2 regions of the Teredinibacter franksiae genome follow, and region 1 is predicted to be linked to the other one. Evidence: riboswitches for the same ligand, from Rfam matches in the RefSeq annotation. Region 1 holds a riboswitch; the other holds the start of a gene.
The links. Region 1 has a riboswitch for molybdenum cofactor ahead of moaA (GTP 3',8-cyclase MoaA). Riboswitches for the same ligand answer to the same signal wherever they lie in the genome.
Positions count from the first base shown of each region.

Region 2: it holds a riboswitch for molybdenum cofactor, as region 1 does, so the genes downstream of both, moaA (GTP 3',8-cyclase MoaA) here and moaA (GTP 3',8-cyclase MoaA) in region 1, are expected to answer to the same signal.

Region 1 covers NZ_JACJUV010000001.1:4,132,585-4,139,947, forward strand. The annotation lists gene H5336_RS17375 (flagellar motor protein MotB) at 1-170, shown strand, start outside; gene H5336_RS17380 (PilZ domain-containing protein) at 170-739, shown strand; gene H5336_RS17385 (HNH endonuclease) at 1,857-2,429, shown strand; gene moaA (GTP 3',8-cyclase MoaA) at 2,765-3,751, opposite strand; molybdenum cofactor riboswitch at 3,741-3,933, opposite strand; gene H5336_RS17395 (alpha/beta hydrolase) at 4,048-5,598, shown strand; gene H5336_RS17400 (ABC transporter ATP-binding protein) at 5,630-6,391, shown strand; gene H5336_RS17405 (ABC transporter permease) at 6,388-7,363, shown strand, end outside.
Region 2 covers NZ_JACJUV010000001.1:1,684,186-1,691,548, forward strand. The annotation lists gene H5336_RS06835 (MFS transporter) at 1-193, shown strand, start outside; gene H5336_RS06840 (alginate export family protein) at 227-1,426, shown strand; molybdenum cofactor riboswitch at 1,516-1,677, shown strand; gene moaA (GTP 3',8-cyclase MoaA) at 1,667-2,650, shown strand; gene moaB (molybdenum cofactor biosynthesis protein B) at 2,669-3,205, shown strand; gene H5336_RS06855 (family 43 glycosylhydrolase) at 3,253-4,245, opposite strand; gene H5336_RS06860 (hypothetical protein) at 4,465-5,493, opposite strand; gene H5336_RS06865 (tetrathionate reductase family octaheme c-type cytochrome) at 5,923-7,363, shown strand, end outside.

The DNA of each region.
Region 1 (7,363 bases):
GAGCTAGAAATAGGCGTGTTGAAATCCTAGTAAAACAGGGGGTTGAAGATGAACTCTCCGAAGATGACTTAAAAATGTTGAAAGAGAATAAAGAGGGTGAAGATATTCTTCGCGAGCTGGACCTTGAGCCTGAGTATTTGTTCGACCTAGAACCTGAAGAGATTTTCTAATGCACGACGAACGACGACGCTATTTTCGCATTGATGAATGTATAGGCATTGGTTATGAGCCTCTTGATCACCGCCTCCATACGCAAGGAATGGAAGAGCCTGGAGAAGCTGGGGAGCAGCTCACCAATATTCTTGATGTGATTGAGCAGCAAGATGAGCAAATAGAACACCTACTCACTGAGCTTGAGGACGAGAACCCAAAAGTTACTGAAATTATTAGGTTGTTTAATCAAAAGCTTGAGCGCGTTGTTAACCATTTGCTAATGGACAGCAAGACGATCTCGCGCATCGCTCATAAAGTGAAGGAAGCCAACCTTTCCGCGTGTGGAATTGGGTTTGTCAACAACGAGCAGATAGGCGTGGGTGAAAACCTGAATTTGCAGCTTAAGCTATCGCCCGGTGATCTGGAAATTGAGACCAATGGTCGGGTGGTGAGTTGCGAACCCAATTTTGATGGTGAGAGCTATTACTGGAGAATTGACTTTTTTGGCATGAATAAGTCCAATCAAGAGGCGTTAATTCAGCATATAGTACGAACTCAAAGCTCTCAGTTAAAGAATAAAAGCTGAGTTGATGATTTACTGGCCAGCCTTGTAGGATATGTCTCACACGTAAAAGCGAAATATGCCTCTGTTCCCTTCACCCGAAATGCGTACAATAGATTTTGTCAGGGACGACTGCAAAGGATTTGCGGCAAGGAATTGATTGGATCACTGCCATATAGCACCGAATGGAACCCAGGTAACATCCTGTGAGCTCGCCGCGACCGGATCAGTCGCGGCGTTTTACGTTTTACGGTTTAAATATTCAAAAATACTAAATCAATCCTAAATTAGCGTTGCCTAACGTTATTTTTTTGGTGCTTTTATGCCGCACTAGAGTTATTCCTTATTTCCATCGATTGTTTAAATTTATTTTTCTATTACCTTTCGAAAAACTGTCGTAAAAAGATGGCATTACTCTGTGGTTAGTTCACGTATTTGAGCGCTGAACCACATGGGTTTAGTCGCGCATAAAATCTTAAAGTGATACCGTGAATTATTGGCTTGACAGTCTCGCTAGTTTGCGTACTATCTAATGTAAGCGTCGAAAGTATTTAACGCTTTATGTGCTGCGAATTAAATTAGTATCCACCCGTGGATAAAAGGAAAGAGGAGCGTCGTCTTCAAGTACTTAAGCAGACATGTGACAGGCACCTATAGTTCTTACCCGGTGCTCTCGCGTCACTCCAGTTGCCACCCGCTATCACGCTGGACGACTCAGCGGCTTTGTCACCCCAGAAATTCACAGCAGCGCCAACTTCAAAAACCCCGCCCGGCATTGCTTGGCGGGTTTTTACGTTATGGGGGGCGTGCAGAGCCGAGCGTTATTCGACATAACCGAAAATGGTCATAGCGCCGACAACACCTTGAAAGAATAACCTGATTTTTAAAGTGCTCGTGCTGTATTTGTCTCAGGGTGTGAGCGTGTAGAGCCCCAGTAAATTAACCGGTGTAGCCAAAGGTGTGGAGGACCGTGTGATGGGGTTGATAGATTAATAGGTTGATAAGTAGATAAGTTGATAAGTAGTACCGCTCACTACGGCGGATAATTATTAGGGCAAGATAATGATGCTGAAAAGTGGTTGGGGATCCTCCATCCGTATGTGATTGTGGCCACGCTAGATAGCTGAAACCGGAGCAGGTAATGGAAGCGCGTATTCTTAGATTGAATATGGCAGGCCAGCCGATTGAATGGATTAGCTGGAAGGAAACAACGTGTCTGTATTCGCGTGGGGTAATCGGCTGGACATTAGGTGGCGAGGTAAAAAAAGCCCGTGGTGGATACTCGCGCTTAACCGGGCGCAGATCCGTATTGTCGTTGCCGGCTATTATCGCTTGTGAAGGCGGGAAGTTCGCGCCCATACGTTTAAACCCACCACTGACCAATAAAGCGTTATTTTCGCGAGATAATTACCAGTGTATGTATTGTGGTTTGTATTTTGATTTTATGTGTCTGTCGCGCGACCATGTTAACCCGAGTAGTCGCGGTGGTGCAGATAAGTGGGAGAATGTCGTCGCGGCTTGCAAGCGTTGCAATCAGCGTAAAGGCAGCTCGCTATTAAGTGAAATAAGCATGGATTTGATCGCTCTTCCGTATAGTCCTAACCCAGCAGAATATTTAGCCTTGATTAATAGCGCACGTATTCGTGGTGATCAAATGGAGTATTTACGGCCGCAATTCTCTCGCTACATTCCACCGGTTGCAATCTGTGCTTAGGGGCACCTCCAATAATGGCTTTGTGTGCGGTTTATGCGTAAGGCAAAATGGCTGGCCCGGCGAAAAATTGTGACGCTGTGCATGAGTCACACACAAAGTTTAAGAACAATTATCAAGGTGCCCTTAATTCAGTTGCTGATGATAGCGCGCATTTTGTAAGCATCGTCCCGCATAATTGTTTGTCTGCGCGATGTTGGCCTGCAGTGATTTACACCTGTTCTAGAGTTTGTCCCCGGCATCACAATCCTCTGTGTGGGCGTCAGGAATTGTTAACACTATAATAGTCAGAGGTATTAGCGGTTTTGTGATAAATATACTCATACCGCTAACCCCGATTAACCTCCAAGCATAGCAAGGTGCTTAGTTGAACCACTGTTGCCCTGGTGCAAGTCGTGTGCCTCACCCTTATAACCGAGAAGGGTTTTAATTCGTTTTGCCAATTCACGGCTGCTTTCATTGAGTAAGTGTGGACGAAGTTTGTGATGATCCTCCGCAAAGAGACATAAATGAAGATTGCCCCGCGCTGAAATTCGCAGTCGGTTACAGCTCTGACAGAAATTCTTGCTGTAAGGCATAATCAGGCCAACATTACCTTGGTAGTTGGTGTGGGTATATTCAACGGCCGGCCCTGCGTGGGGTTCTCGTAACACCTGTGACCAGCCGGTTTTTTCTAATTGCTCTTGTATCTCTGAGCCACCAACGTGTTGCGCTTGGTAAAACTCCCGGTTGTCTCCGGTTTGCATTAACTCAATAAACCGCAGAGTGATGGGCTTGTTTTTGACGAAGTGAACGAATGCACTTAGCTCCTCCAGATTATGTTCGCGCATGAGTACAACGTTAAGTTTTACTCGCTTTACCCCAAGCTCTGTTGCCAGGGTTAGCCCGTGGAGAACTTCCTGTAATTTATCGTGGCCGGTAATCAATTTAAAATTTTCTGCCCGTAAGCTGTCGGCACTTAAATTCAATTGATCTAAACCGGCCTCCACCAGCCTGGGTAATAACCGGGTTATTTTGTAACCGTTGGATGTGAGGGCAACCGATTCAATACCGGGAGTGGACTTACACAGGTGAATAATCTCAACTAAATCTTTGCGAAGTGTGGGTTCGCCGCCGGTGATTCGCACCTTGCGGGTACCGTTTAAGGCAAATGCCTCAACCACCTTCTTTATCTCTTCCAGGGATAGGTAGTCTTCTTGGCTATCGGCACAATAGCCATCGGGCAAACAATAGTTGCAGCGAAAATTGCAGCGGTCGGTGACCGACAGACGCAAATAAGTAAAGCGGCGCTGGTAAGTATCCGCTATGGGGGTATGGTTTATCATGTTGTGGCCTTTCCAATTTCGGGAGGCTACAGAGTTTCTCCTGTAACCCGGCGCAAGCCCTGTGCTTAATGACAGCATGTGGCTATGCGGTCGTTGGGCATGGGGTCCAGCGCGGCCTAGGTACCATGGCCAAACAGGGCTGCTTGGCTTTAGGTAACACGGCTTCGGCTAAAAAACGCTATATTGCGATGATTTTATTCATTTGCCAATAAGCTGATGCTGGTTGTGGACGCTTATAGAGTAGGCTCCTATACTTTGCTACTCGTTATAACCTGCTCCCATAAAGGACTTATTGAATGGACGTCAGGAATTGGCATTCTCTACGCTCAATTTTAGTGTGTACCTCTGCACTACTTTTTTCCAGCTTATGCTGCGCAGCAGCTGCGGCGTGGCCCGCCTTCCCAAATGTGGTTTACACAGATCCAGAGCATACGTCTACCATCGGTGATATTCAGTTTACCGAATGCCGCGTGAGCTATCCGGGAAAGTCCCATTTTCGGTTCTTAGACTGCGGCAGTCTGGAGGTGCCAGAAAACTACGCAAAACCGAGTGGTAAAAAAATCACCTTGTTTGTTGGCAAAATCAAGGCGAAGGGTAAAAAGCCAATGGAAGACGCATTTGTTCCCATTTCTGGCGGGCCTGGCTCTGCTGCCAGTGAAGGGTACCTGTTTCCGGGGCAGGGGTTCGATAAAATTAATTTAAACCGTGATATTTACATCATCGATCAGCGCGGTACCGGCAAATCGAACAAGTTGATCTGTTTGGATGATGTAGATAAAAATTTGCATGCCCACGAACAAAACCGCGAAAAAACAAAGCAACTTGTAGGCCAGTGCCTGGAGGAGCTGGAGGGTGATCCTTCACAATATACGACCAGTGTAGCGGTGCGCGACTTGGAGGCTGTACGCCTGGCGCTGGGCTTAGGTGCGTGGAATTTATACGGCGCTTCTTATGGTACGCGTGTGGCACAGCACTATCTGCGTATGTACCCTGAGTCGACACGCAGTGTTATTCTCGATGCAGTAGCTTACCCTCAGCTGAACTTAGGGTATGACATCGCCATTCAAAGTCAGCGTGCATTGGACGATATGATTACGCGTTGCGAAAAAGTGGAGTCCTGTAAGCAGGCATTCCCACAGCTAAAGCAGGGGATTACATCGTTATTTGAACAACTCAATGAAAACCCTATTGAGCTGAAGGTTGAAAATTTTGGCAGTGGTAAACCTGAAGCCTTCACGCTCTATAAAACGCATTTACTGATGCTGATTCGGATGTCGCTCTATGCGCCTGAAGTAATGGCGGTATTACCGCTTTTGTTACATGAAGCCTACGCCAACAATAATTTTTCCCCGTTGGCTCGGAGCGCCTTTAAAACAGAAAAAACAATGGGGGATATGTTAAGTATCGGTATGCACAATTCGGTTGTTTGCAGCGAAGATATGGCATTCTTTGCGCTAAGAGACGGAGATAGGCAGCGTTTGGCTGGCACCTATATTGGTGAGCACTTACTCGATACTCTGCTCGACACTTGTGCAATATGGCCCACGGGCCCTGTCGACCGAAACTTCAAATTACCCGTTGAATCAAACAAACCCGTGCTGCTTTTATCGGGCTCTGCTGACCCGATAACGCCACCGGAATATGCGGTTAAGGCCGCAGAAAAATTGACCAATAGCCGGCATTTAATAGCCGAAGGTATGGGGCACGGATTGGCTGCAAAGGGTTGTATGCCCACGCAAATGGCGAAATTTCTCGACGCTGCTTCCTCGAAGGAGCTTGATATAGAGTGCCTAGATAGATTAGAACCAGCCCCATTTTTTATCGACTTTAATGGACCTACGCCCTAATCGGCTTTGACAAGGAATTGAGGAGTGACACATGATCGAAGCGAATGGGCTGAGTAAATCTTTTCGAAAAAAGGGTGCGGGCCGAAAAGAACCGCTGATTAAGGCGGTTGAGAATGTGAATTTTTTTGCGGGTGATGGCGTTATTACGGGGTTACTGGGCCCAAATGGTGCGGGTAAATCCACGACCTTGCGTATATTGGCTACGCTAATATCGGCGGATACCGGTAGCGCTATTGTCGATGGTTTTGATGTAAACAAAACTCCGGAAAAAGTACGCCAAAGTATTGGTTTTTTACCTCACAATTCTGGTATATACCCAAGAATGACCGCTAGGGAAAATATTCAGTACTACGCCAATATTGTTGGGCTGGCTCGCAAACAGTCAAAAAAGAAAATTTCCGCATTAATTGAAACCTTGGACATGGATGATTTTGCCGATAGGCGAGCAGAAGGGTTCTCGCAGGGGCAAAAAACCAAAGTGGCATTGGCTAGAGCGTTGGTACATGAGCCAAAAACCTTGATGCTTGACGAACCGACCAATGGCTTGGACGTAATGGCAACACGGAGTTTACGTAAAATTATTCGTCGGTTACGGGATGAAGGGCATTGTATTCTGTTTTCTAGTCATATTATGCAGGAGGTTGCAGCGCTCTGTGATCATGTCGCCATTATTTCCGATGGTGCAATTGCCATATCCGATAGTATTGAGGGGATACGTGAACGTACAGGTCAACAGGATCTAGAAGATGCCTTTGTTGTCGCAATTGGCGAGCAGCTGGAGGAGGACGCATGAGGCAGTGGTTAGTTGTTGCGCTGAAGGAAATTAAAGATAACCTTCGTGATAAGCGCGCGTTTTTCTTCGCTATAGTGTATGGCCCCATCTTTATGCCATTGATGATTGTTGGGCCTATGTTGCTGGGCGCTAAAACGGGGTTTATTGACTATGAATCAACAACAGAAGTACATGTGCAAGGCATGGAAAATGCCCCGAATTTGGTGGCATTTTTAAAAACTAAAAACCTTGTTGCAGTAGTGGCGCCGGAGAACTTCAAGCACAAAATACGCGAGGGCGAGTTGGATGCCGTACTGGAAATACCCGCCGAGTATGGCGATCGATTGCGAAAGGGCGAGCCTGAACCGCTGTTTCTATATGTAAACCGTTCTAATAAAAAGTCGGAAAAAGCTGCACGCCATTTAAACTCAATTGTTAATGGTTACAGTGGATATTTAGGCTATTGGCGGGTGCATGCGCGAGGATTTGACTATGAGCTTACACAGGCTTTAAAGCTGGTTGAGCACGATTTATCGAGCGAAGGTGTAGGTGGATTAGTTTTCGGTTTTCTTATTTATTTTATTCTCGTTTTTACGATGATGACCGGTGGGTTTTATCTGGCTGTTGATATAACCGCGGGTGAGCGTGAACGAAATTCATTAGAGCCCTTACTGGCTTTGCCAATTTCCCGTTTTACGGTAGTGTTTGGTAAGTTTTTAGCTATACTAAGCTTTGTTACATTGTCGGGTTTTTTATCGGCTATCAGTTTGTATCTTATATTCACCTTTTTGCCGTTTGAAGAGTTGGCCACATTTTTGAAGTTAGACGGCATGGTCCTAGCTTGCGCCTTTTTGTTGGCTCTGCCGTGTGCGCTGCTCGTTTCTTGTTTGTTAATGGCGACAGCCGCTTTTACAAAGAGCGCTAAGGAAGCGCAAACCTATATTAGTTTACTGTTCGTTGTGCCGATGGTCCCCATGTTTATCGGCCAGTTCG
Region 2 (7,363 bases), 2.4 Mb from region 1:
TGCACTTGGGGGCTGCACCTTACCTATTGCATTTGGCCTAGTGGTTGATGCGGTGGGTATCTACAGCGCCTGCTTTATGTTGCTTTATGGCGTATTAGCCATCTGCATGATCACCATGTTTATTGCCAATAAAACAGACCGCTTCAAGCGCCGAGTACAGTGGGCTCAAAACCACAACTTTTTAGACGACTAATTAAAATTTTTGACCATTAACAAGGAAAAACACATGAAACTCTCGACAAAACTTCTAGCCTCAGCCGTTGCAGCAACGCTCTGCTCTGCACCCGTTGTGGCTGATTCAGCGCTGGAAACGCTAATGACCGACAGCAAAACCAATGTGGATTTCCGTTACCGTTACGAAGGTGTCGACCAAGAGGGTATCGCTGAAACCGCAGCGGCCAATACTCTACGCTCGCGTGTAACATTCAATTCGGGCAGCGTAAACAATGTATCGTTTAAACTGGAAATGGACAATGTCTCTGCTCTCGGTGGTGAACAATACAACAGTACAGTAAACGGTCGCGGCGAATACCCTGTAGTCGCCGACCCCACGGGCACTGATTTTAACCAGGCTTTTGTTGCCTATAAAAACGGTAGCTTCGGCGCTACAGCCGGTCGCCAGCGAATATTATTGGACGATCAACGATTTGTTGGCGGTGTTGGCTGGCGACAAAACGAGCAGACTTATGATGGGCTTTCTCTTGCATACTCATCCGGCGCGGTAAAAGGCAGCTACAGCTTCATCAATAATGTAAACCGTATTTTTGGCCCTACAGGCCCCAACGCTGATCTTCGTGGTGCCGTACACCTAGCCAATGCCACCTTCAGTGTTAGTGACGCACACAAGCTAACCGGCTTTGCCTACTTAATGGATTTCGACAATGCCGCCGCCATTTCCAGCAATACCCTCGGCGTGCGCTATGCCGGTGATTTGGATGTTGTGAAACTGACCGCCAGCTACGCCACGCAGTCTGAAACAGGCGACAACCCTACGGCCTATACTGCAAGTTTTCTGCAGGCTGGCGCTAACGGTAAGCTAAGCAACTTTAGCTGGAATATTGGCTATGAAAACCTTGGCAGCGATGACGGCAACAAAGCCTTTGCTACCCCGCTGGCAACCCTGCACAAGTGGCAAGGTTGGGCCGATAAATTTCTGAACACGCCCAGTGCCGGTTTACAGGATATCTATTTTGGTGCGGGAACTAACATCGGCAAAGTTAAACTCAGCGCAACCTACCACACCTTTAGCAGTGATGTAGGCAGCGTGGACTTGGGTACTGAACTGGATGCCGTGGCTATTTACCCCATCAACAAAAAGGTAAAAGCCTTATTTAAATACGCAAATTACAGCGCGCAAGATAATCTTGAGGAAACAAGCCTAACAGACACCCAAAAAGTGTGGCTGATGCTTCAGGTTTCACTCTAATCTGAAAATTCGGCACCCCAGCCTCTGCCGCACTCGCTAACGGCAGAGGCTACCCCTAAAGGTATATTGAAATTTTAGCGAATCCCCCTCAAAATCAACTTCGCCGAAGTTCGCCAGCCTACGTCACAATGATAGGGCTCTCGAACCGCTAACATGCTAAGCCGCCTTTAGTAAGCCGCTTTAGATTGTTGAAGGGTTACGCGAGAAACTGCGTGATCTCCCGTTTGGAAAGGCAGCCCCATGCAGAATACCCAGCTGACCGACAGCTATCAACGACAGTTTACTTACTTGCGCCTATCGGTAACCGATGCGTGTAATTTCCGCTGCAATTATTGCCTCCCCGATGGCTATTGCCCTACCAATAGCGAACCTTATCTCTCACTGGAAGAAATACAATCCGTTGTTTCTGCCTTTGCCTTAAACGGCATTCGCAAAATTCGATTAACCGGCGGCGAACCTACACTGCGTAAAGATCTCGCCGAGATTATGGCCCTGTGTAAATCGACCACCGGTATAGAAACACTGGCACTGACCTCCAATGGTTACCGTATTAACAAGCAATTAAAGCACTATGTAGACGCCGGCCTAGACCAGCTTAACCTTAGTATTGATAGTTTAGTGCCCGAAACCTTTCGCCTTATTACCGGCCACAATAAGTTGACAGAAGTCCTCATGGCGGTAGAACAAGCCATAAGCCTTGGACTAAAAAAAGTAAAAATAAACTCGGTGTTAATGCGCGAATACAATAATAACGAAATGCAGAGCTTTCTCAATTTCGTAAAGGATCGCCCCGTATCGTTGCGCTTCATTGAATTAATGCAAACCGGTGATAACCAAGCATTTTTCAAACAGCAACATGTTAGCGGTTACAGCATTCAAACCATGCTCGAAGATAACGGCTGGCTGGCGATTTTACGCGAAGCCAACGCAGGCCCTGCAATTGAATATACACACCCGAATTATGCAGGTACTATTGGCTTGATCATGCCTTACAGTAAAAATTTCTGTGCGAGCTGCAACCGATTACGCATATCCAGCCACGGCAACATGCACTTGTGCTTGTTTGCAGAAGAGCACCACAAACTTCGCCCTCACCTAATAAATGAAGATACAGAACAGCTCGCCAAGCGTATTCGCGAACTGTTGCAACATAAAGGTGCCGCCCACAGCCTACAACAAGGCAACAGCGGCTCAACCCAACACCTCGCTATGATAGGCGGGTAAGTGTAGTAGGAAAATACTATGGGAAAACTGGTTACTCAAGAATTAATATCGCTCAATATCGCTGTTCTTACCGTATCCGATACGCGCGATACAACAACCGATACATCGGGCCAAAGCCTTGTCGATGGGCTAACGGAGTACGGTCATACCCTGGTGGAAAAAATTATAGTTAAAGACGATGTTTACACCATACGCGCCGCAGTATCCAATTGGATAGCCGATGATAGTACACAAGTTATTCTGATTACCGGCGGCACCGGTTTTACCTCGCGAGACAGTACGCCAGAGGCGGTAATACCGTTATTGGATAAAATAGTAGAAGGTTTCGGTGAGCTCTTTCGTCAAATCTCTTTCGACCAAATAGCGACATCCACTATTCAATCTCGCGCACTTGCGGGCTTGGTGAATCGCACGGTTGTTTTTTGTATGCCCGGCAGTACTAACGCCTGTAAAACCGCCTGGAAAGACATCATTAGCAAACAAATTGATAGCCGCCAAGGGCCCTGTAATTTTGTTCCGCACTTGAAGGGTGTTTCGTTCAGTGACTTTCAGTAAAACGGTGTAACGGCGGGACATTACCCCGCCGTTACACCATTAAAAACCTATTTTTCGGAAAGTGGCTTCACATTAGTTGAGAAACCTGCCACGCCTTTGTCTGTTCGCCGAACCTTCTGAATTGTACCGTCACCATTAAAGTAGAGATATTCTGCGGCGCTATGACGCTGCTTTTTCTTACAGCCTGTGTCGGTCGTTGCTAGCCAGCGATGATAAAATAGAAGCCACTGCCCTTTATATTCAACAATAGAGTGGTGATTATTACTATTGCTTTCTTCATCCATAAAACTCCCTTTATAGGTCCAGGGGCCTTTAGGTGATTTAGCCATATAATAGGCCAACATTCGATTATTCTCGGGCATTGTAAAATAGTAATTATCGTTGCGCTTAAACACCCAAGGACCTTCCATTTTAGGTTCGTAGCCACCCATATCCATTTTACGGAACTCGCCCTTTATACTCAGTAAATCATCGGCCATTTCTGCTACATAGTAATCTGCATTTTTTCCATGAAAGTATAAATAAGCTTTTCCGTCGTCATCTATGAATAAGCTGGGATCGTTGGCATAGGGCTCACGCCATAGCGGGCCGCCGATGGCATCTTTAAAAGGTCCCGTTGGCGAATCGCTAACCGCAATGCCAATACCCATCCACTTAGTACTGCGCTCCGGGTTTTTTCTATCTTTAAAGCCGCTACCGGCAGGAAAAACCAAATAGTATTTCCCGTTTTTATAGGCGGCATCGGGGGCCCAGGCATAATTATCAGCCCAAGAGAGATCGTCTACCGATAAACTAGGGCCGTGATCAACCCAGCTCACCAAATCTGTGGAAGAGAAGGTGTGCCAGTTTTTCATGTGGAAATCCTCCTGGCATTCTTCATCGTGTGAGGTATAGAGATACATCTTTCCGTCCTGCCATACGTGGGCAGAGGGATCGGCTGTTCGAATATTACTGCCAAAATTCAGCGGGTTCTGGGCAAAGCATGTACTTACGCCAAACCCCAAAACCAATAACAAAAAGTTAAAGCCCACTTTTTTCATTTACCATCCCCACACTTAGAATATTTTATTGGTTCAAAAGCGCCTTGAATTCTATCACACCCATGGAATACACCGGAATTACGACCACGCATAGGCACTACCGGCAGCTTTCCCAGCAGCACCACTTTCGATAGTGCAATAAAACTACAACGAATACCGGGATTGAACTTTCGATTACTGAAATCTGTAGCAACGTTGGTTGCCCTTTATCTTCACACGTTAACGCACGGCAACTTTACCGCGTAGTCTTTTTTTGAGGACAATAGAGCCAATAACAAGGAGTGACAGCAGTATAAAAATGGCGAAAATAAATTTTTGTATTCCTGTTGCGGTAAAACCCATAGCGACTCCATCGCCGCCCATCGATTCGGCAGAAGCAATGGCTTCTAGGGCGCTGTCGGAGGCCCTATTACCGGAGCTGTGAGCACCAGAAATGTGAGCACCGGAAACCTGAGTGCCGTTTGCGTATGGCGAACCGCTTCGCTGCGCGCCTCCATTCAAAACAAGCGTCTCCTCTAAAGGCTCATGCTGATCTTTTGGTTTGAGCAGGCCACCGATTACTTCATCTACTTGCGCAGCCTCTTGACTGTCGCCGACAGTGTCTGTCGTCTGACTGTTAAATGGCTCTACGCTTTCACCATTCTCGCGTGTGGAGATATTGTCAGCCTCTAGACTGTCAACAGCGTCTAGTGCGCCTTTACTCAGTGGGGCCAGATCATTCGGCAATCGCTTGGATACATAGTCTCCGTCACCCTCTCTATCTATTCGCAAGCGATTAGAAATAACCGATCTGGCCTTCGCTAATGATGCAGCTTCATCCAGACGCCTGAGCGGCTCTTGTGACAGCTTACGGTTAATGCGCTGCAGTGCCATGTCCTCACTGTAGATTTCGCCATTAGCAAAACGTTTAGACAAAATAAATTGCACGCGTTTGTTGTCTTCATTATTCATAAACGCAATTTTGTCGGCATACTGCAGCCAAAACTCTCCTACATAAATATGTCTAACTTGCCCTTTACCAAACAACACAACATGAAAGCTAGGCTGGTCGACAGGAAAAACAAGATCCTCGTAACGATCCGCATATTTTAAAAGTATGGCATACAGCGTAACACCCATGCCGCGTGCAGGCTGCTGAAATGGATTGCCAAGTAAAACCACACGATTGTCGGTGTTGTACGCCAAATACGTGCGCGTAAGACTATAATCGTAGTAAGGCGTATTCCCGAACGCGTCCAGTTCGGGCATTGCATTCGCTTGGGTGAAGCCAGCAATAAAAAGCACCAAAAAAATCGCCCAATACCGCTGTGGAGGGTTCATCACGACTCACGCTCGCTTACATTATTTATTGATTTAAACACCTCGAATATAACCTAAAATTAGCCCCATACACGTGTCAACGTCTAACTTATGCATATCACTCAAACCTAATACCCGCTAACCATTAAGCATACTGTCTTCCTCAAAACGTTTATCGATAGATCCTGTTGCACATACTGGCAGCCATACTAGACTCGGACATGTAGAAGGCTGATATCTACCGGTACGCCAGCACCCATAGCCTGTTACTGCGGTAATAGCACAACACCCGCCCCCAACTGAGGTTGATTAAAATCAAGCCAACCCAAAAATATTAGAGTATTCTAATTAATAGGTTTCGAATATTTTGGTTACTCCATGAAAAAGCTTCTCACCATGCTCTGGTTACCAGCCGGTATCGTAATACTGCTAGCGGCGCCATTGGTTTTATTTCTTCCTGACCACCCCTTGCCAACCGCCGACCCCGCGAGTTTTCTCCCCCAGCGCGCAGCCCACGTTGACCACAGCGCGCTAATGCCAGGCCCGTACAGTTCGCCACAAGCGGTTACAGAACGCTGCTTGGAGTGCCACCAGCAAGCCGGTGACCAAGTGCTGCATTCCTCCCACTGGACTTGGGAGCACGAGGCCGTGCCGATAGAGGGAAGGGCAGAGCCTGTTAAAGGCGGCAAGAAAAATGTTATTAATAATTTCTGTATTGGCATTGGTGGTAACTGGGAAGGTTGCTCTAGCTGCCATGCGGGCTACGGTTGGAAAGACAATAACTTCGATTTTTCCAAGCGCAATAACATCGACTGCGTGGTTTGCCACGAGCAAACCGGCACCTATGTGAAGGGTAAAGCCGGTATTCCAGTGGAGGCGGTAGACCTTACCGCCGTCGCTCAAAGCGTAGCCTCCCCCTCTCGAAGCAACTGCGGAAGCTGCCATTTTGGCGGTGGAGGTGGTGACGCAGTAAAACACGGAGACCTAGACTCCAGTTTGTATTTCCCCAGTGATGACGTTGATGTGCATATGGGAAAACACAATATGGTCTGCACCGATTGCCACCGCACCGAAAACCACAATATTAGCGGGCGATCACTAAGCGTTAGCCTCGATAACAGCAATCAAATCGCCTGTACCGATTGCCATGCCAGCAACCAACATAAAGACCAGCGAATCAACCAACACTCCGCTGCCGTAGCATGCCAAACCTGCCACATACCTGAAGTAGCAACGCGTATAGCCACCAAAACCCACTGGGACTGGAGCCAGGCGGGTGATGCGAGCAGAACAGAAGGTACCACCTATCAGAAAAAGAAGGGTGAATTTAGTTACACCGAAAACCTTGCGCCAAACTACTTTTGGTATAACGGACTGAGCCAACGCTATTTGTACGGCGACAAAATTAATAGCCAAGGCGCTACGGACTTAAATTTCCCTACGGGTGATATTTCCGACAATAAGGCGAAAATTTTTCCGTTTAAAGTACACCGTGCAAAACAAATTTACGACCTGAATTTGCAACACCTACTACAACCTAAAACCTACGGCGAAACGGGCTACTGGCAAACATTTGATTGGGACAATGCCGTTCGACAAGGCTCGGAAGCCATTGGCCTAGCCTACAGCGGCGAATACGGTTTTACCGAAACCCGTATGTATTGGCCACAAACCCATATGGTACAGGCCGCTCGAAATGCACTGCAATGTCGCGACTGCCACAATGAGTCGGCCAACGATGCCGCTGGCCGCTTAGATTGGCAAGCACTTGGCTATTTTGGTGACCCCATTCGCTGGGGATCACGCAAATTGGAGACTG